Regions from separate parts of the Microbacterium sp. NPDC055442 genome, predicted to be linked through region 2. Evidence: predicted binding sites of a transcription regulator. Region 2 holds the regulator's gene; the other holds the start of a gene.

Region 1 (2,196 bases), on a different contig from region 2:
TTCGACGACGGCGGTCTTGCCGACGCCGGCCTCGCCCACCAGGACGGGGTTGTTCTTCGTGCGTCGACTGAGGATCTCGATCGTCTGCTCGATCTCCGCGGCGCGGCCGATCACCGGATCCAGCTCGCCCGCCCGAGCGAGCGCGGTCAGGTCGGTGCCGAATCGGTCGAGCATCGGCGTGGCGGATGCCGCGGCATCCGGTTGCTGCTCGGAGCCCACGCCGCCCGGGGTGACGGTCTCACGCGCTCCCTGTGTGAGTGCCTCGGCGGTCACGCCGGCGTGCGCCAGCACCTGACCGGCGGGGGTGTCCTGGGCGAGCACGAGCGCGAAGAAGAGGTGCTCCGGATCGACGTAGGTCGATCCGGACGAGCGTGCCACCTGGAACGCGTGGAACAGAGCGCGCTGCACCGACGGTGTAACAACGGCACCCTCGACACCGGCGGCACCGGATGCCGCGGGCAGACGCTCTTCGGTCGCGCGGGCGATCGCGGCGGGATCGGCGCCGATGCGCTCGACGGCGTCCTTCGCGGGCGATTCCGCCACGAGCACGCGCAGCACGTGAAGCGCGTCGAGCTCGTGCTGGCCGCGCTCGAGCGCGAACCGGCCGGCGCGCTGCAGGATCTCCTGCGTGCGCGAGCCGAGGAAGCGGCTGAGGTCGATTGAGCGACCCGCTCGGGCGCGCTCGCCCGCGAGGTACCGCGCGAGGAACTCGTCGAACGAGCCGTCGTTGGCGTCGGATCCGGTCGAGGGGGTGAAGTCTTCGGGCATGCCATCTCTCCTGTGAAACTTGAGTAGAGGACTATCAACTTACAAAGTTGAGCATAGTCATATCAAGTTCAACGAGCGTCCGCGACGCCTATTCCCTGACGCGATCGCCCAGGGCGAACAGCACACGCGGTTTCGCGCGGCACGTCATTGCGGACGATCGATGTCCTCGACGACGTCTACCGTGAACGTGCCATCCGGAAGAACGAGAGGAATCCCTCATGGACTGGAAGATCGAACTCATTTTCGTGCCGGTGACCGATGTCGACCGCGCGAAGGACTTCTACGTCACGATCGGCTTCATCGCCGACCACGACGAGACCCCGGTCGAGGGGCTGCGGTTCGTGCAGATGACACCGCCCGGCTCGGCGTGCTCGATCGCGCTCGGCACGGGTCTCGGCGGTTCGCTCGAACCCGGCCGGCAGGACACGATCCAGGTCGTCGTTCCCGACGCCGACGAGGCGCTCGCGCATCTGCACGGTGTCGGCGTCGACGCGAAGGGCGTCGACGAGCAGTCGTGGGGACGCTTCGTCACCTTCGACGATCCCGATGGCAACACGTGGACGCTGCAGGAACTCCCGGACTACGGGGCCTGATCAGTGCCGCCCACCCGGCGGGCCGATGATCAACAGCACGACGAACACGAGGATCACCGCGAGCGCCAGCAGGATCGCCAGCACCCACGGCCGGCGCAGGAACCAGCGCATGAGCCGGTCGTGCCACGCGGCATCCCGCGGGTCGGTCGTCTGCTCCAGCCGCCACGCTCCGCGGAGCCGGCCCGAGCGGTGCAGCCAGATCTCCATCGGGATCGTCGCGTACGGCACGATCGCGCTCACGATGGCACTGATCGTCGGGCCCGGACGCCAGCGCTGGTTCTTAGCGACGAGGATCGCCGTCGCCCCGTACGACAAGAACACGAACCCGTGGATGCCGCCGCCGATCGTCGTCGCGATGGACAGGTCGAGCGTCGCCCGCAGGATCAGACCCGTGATGAGGAGCGTCCACGAGATCGCCTCGGCGATCGCCAGCGTGCGGAACAGGGTCTGGGGCGTGCGGAACACGGGTCTCCTCGGGTGGGGGGTGCGTTCAAGCCTACGTTCGCGCGTGACCTGCCGACGACACCGGATGCCGCGGACTAGCGTGGAGCGGTGATGTTCTCGCTCGACGACCTGCGACGCTGGCCCGACCTCGACGCACCCGGGCTCGTCGCCGTGGACGCCGCCGACCGACTGCTGCTGGACGAGTCCGCGATTGCGCTCGCCGACCTCGCCCCCGGTGAGCTCGCCGTGATCGGCGACGCGTACGGCGCCCTCGCGCTCGGCGCCGCCGCGCAGGGGGTCCGGGGCATCCGCGTCCACCAGGACGCTCTGACGGGCGAGCGGGCGCTCGCCGCCAACGCCGAGCGCGCCGGGCTCTCCGACACGTTCGTCT
Region 2 (2,196 bases):
TCGTCGATGATGTTCGCGTTGAGGCGCGGCAGGAAGAGCGAGGCCATCGCCCCGGCGAACTGGAAGACGAGCACGCCGAGCAGCAGCCAGCGGTATCGCTTCAGGTAGCGGATGAGGAGTCTGCCGAGCACGTGTTCTCCGGATGTGAGAGAGCGGAACGATGCGACGGGGCGAGCGGATGCCGCAGGCGAGCCCCCGATAGCGCACTACAGGCTACGACCTGCCACCGACACGGATGAAGTCCCATCCGTACGCCCTGAGCGAATCCGTGCGTTTTCCGGCTCCGACCACGGCGCCGTGATCGGTCATGCGGCATCCGTCACGCGGTGCTGCCACCGTCGCTGCGATGAGCATCACGGTGATGCAGATGCGGATGCGGCAGGTGGCTGTCGTGCGTGGTCTTCGCGCGCGTCGCCCGTTCGACGACCGCCGACGAGATCGTCGCGACGATCAGCCCGACGAGCACGACGCCGCCGCCCATGAGCACGACCGCCGCGATCCGGCCGGGAACGGTCACGGGCGCATAGTCGCCGTATCCCACCGTGGTGATGGTGCAGAACGCCCACCAGACCGCGTCGCCGAAGGTCGTGATCGATGCGCCCGGCGCATGCCGCTCGACCTGCAGCACGACGAGCGAGATGTACCAGACGAGCAGCAGCGCCGACCCGCCGCCGTAGATGAGCAGGCGAGCGCGCAGCGTCGCACCGGCGGAGTGGCGGAAGGCCGCGAGCCGCGTGAAGGTGTCGAGCAGGCGGACGGGACGCAGCGGCGGCATGATCGCCATGGCCAGCGATGCGAGGTGCGCACGCAACCACGCCCCGCGCGGGCGCGACAGCATGAGCCGCGCGAGGAAGTCGACGATGAAGACGAACCACGTCACGCCGATGATCGTCGTCGTGACCAGCGCCGCCGTGCCGCGGACGTCCCCGATGACGTGGATCGTGAACGTCACGAGGAAGACGAGGGCCGACACCGTGAGCGGCCAGTACATCGCGTCCGACCAGCGGTGCGTCGCGGCGGTCTCCCCGGGGAGATAGTCGCTCATGCGGGTCAGTCTTCGGCGTCGTCTGCGGAAGCGGGGCCGGGGTGCCGCGGCCGCCAGACGACGATGTCGGTCGCGCGCCGGGCGCGTGTGCCTCGGCGCAGCGACACGACGGCGCCGGTCGTCCCGGCCGCGAAGACGCGTGCACCGGGCCGGGACTCGGCTGCCGCGCGCACGCGATCCTCGAGGTCGCGCACGCGCGTGTGGAGCTCGCGCACGCGACTCTCGAGATCGAGGATCCGCATGATCGCGGGGAGTCCGATGCCCTCTGCCGACATGCGAGCCACTTCGCGCAGCTGCTCGACGTGTCGCAGCGAGTACCGCCGCGAACCACCCTGCGTGCGCGCGGCGACGACGAGGCCGAGCCGGTCGTACTGCCGGAGCGTCTGCGGGTGCATGCCCGACAGCTCGGCGGCCACCGCGATCGCGAAGATCGGTGCCTCGGCGTCGATCTCATCGTGACTCATGTCAACCGCGCGCCTTCGCCATCATGTCCGCGCGCGGGTTCTCCTTCGGTTCGAGCGACTGGAACCGCTCGAGCGCCTCGCGGGCGGCATCGTCGAGGTGCGCCGGCACGGCGACCTGGACTTCGGCGAGCAGGTCGCCCTTGCCCTTCGAGGTCTCGACGCCGCGACCTTTCACCCGCAGCACGCGACCCGAGGGCGTTCCCGGGGCGACGCGCAGCTTGACGGGATCGCCGCCGAGCGTCGGCACCTCGATCGTCGCGCCGAGAGCCGCCTCGGTGAACGTCACCGGCACCTTGACGCGCAGATTGAGTCCGTCGCGCTCGAAGACGGGGTGCGCTCGCACGGCGACCTGCACGACGATGTCGCCGCTCTCGCCGCCGTCGGGCGAGGGGCGTCCGCGTCCGCGGAGCCGGATCTTCTGCCCGTCGGAGACCCCCGCGGGGATCCTCACCTTGAACGGCTTGCCGTCTTCGCCCTGCAGCGAGATGGTCTCGCCCTTCGTCGCGGTGAGGAAGTCGATCGTCGTGCGGGCCGTGACATCGGCCCCCTTCGAAGGGCCGCCGTAGCCGCGGTACCCGCCCGTCGACTGCCCGAAACGTCCCGAGCCGAAACCAGCGCCCTGCTGCCCGAACATCGAGAAGATGTCATCGAAGTCGGCCGCGGAGGCGTACCTGCCACCGCCGCGAC

Evidence for each region. Region 2 encodes HspR, which represses chaperone genes until heat shock. Its sites were predicted from a motif close to AAGTTGAGTCNNNNNGACTCAACTT; they were not measured.
Region 1: the regulator HspR is predicted to act here: its motif matches at 785-809, upstream of ACWIBS_RS01525 (ATP-dependent Clp protease ATP-binding subunit).

The regions. Positions count from the first base shown of each region.
Region 1 is NZ_JBSHLF010000001.1:308,978-311,173, forward strand. Features, by position in the region: gene ACWIBS_RS01525 (ATP-dependent Clp protease ATP-binding subunit) at 1-768, opposite strand, end outside; gene ACWIBS_RS01530 (VOC family protein) at 987-1,361, shown strand; gene ACWIBS_RS01535 (DUF3817 domain-containing protein) at 1,362-1,826, opposite strand; gene ACWIBS_RS01540 (class I SAM-dependent methyltransferase) at 1,917-2,196, shown strand, end outside.
Region 2 is NZ_JBSHLF010000003.1:358,997-361,192, reverse strand. Features, by position in the region: gene ACWIBS_RS09015 (ABC transporter ATP-binding protein) at 1-131, opposite strand, end outside; gene ACWIBS_RS09010 (potassium channel family protein) at 320-1,045, opposite strand; gene ACWIBS_RS09005 (heat shock protein transcriptional repressor HspR) at 1,051-1,509, opposite strand; gene ACWIBS_RS09000 (DnaJ C-terminal domain-containing protein) at 1,511-2,196, opposite strand, start outside.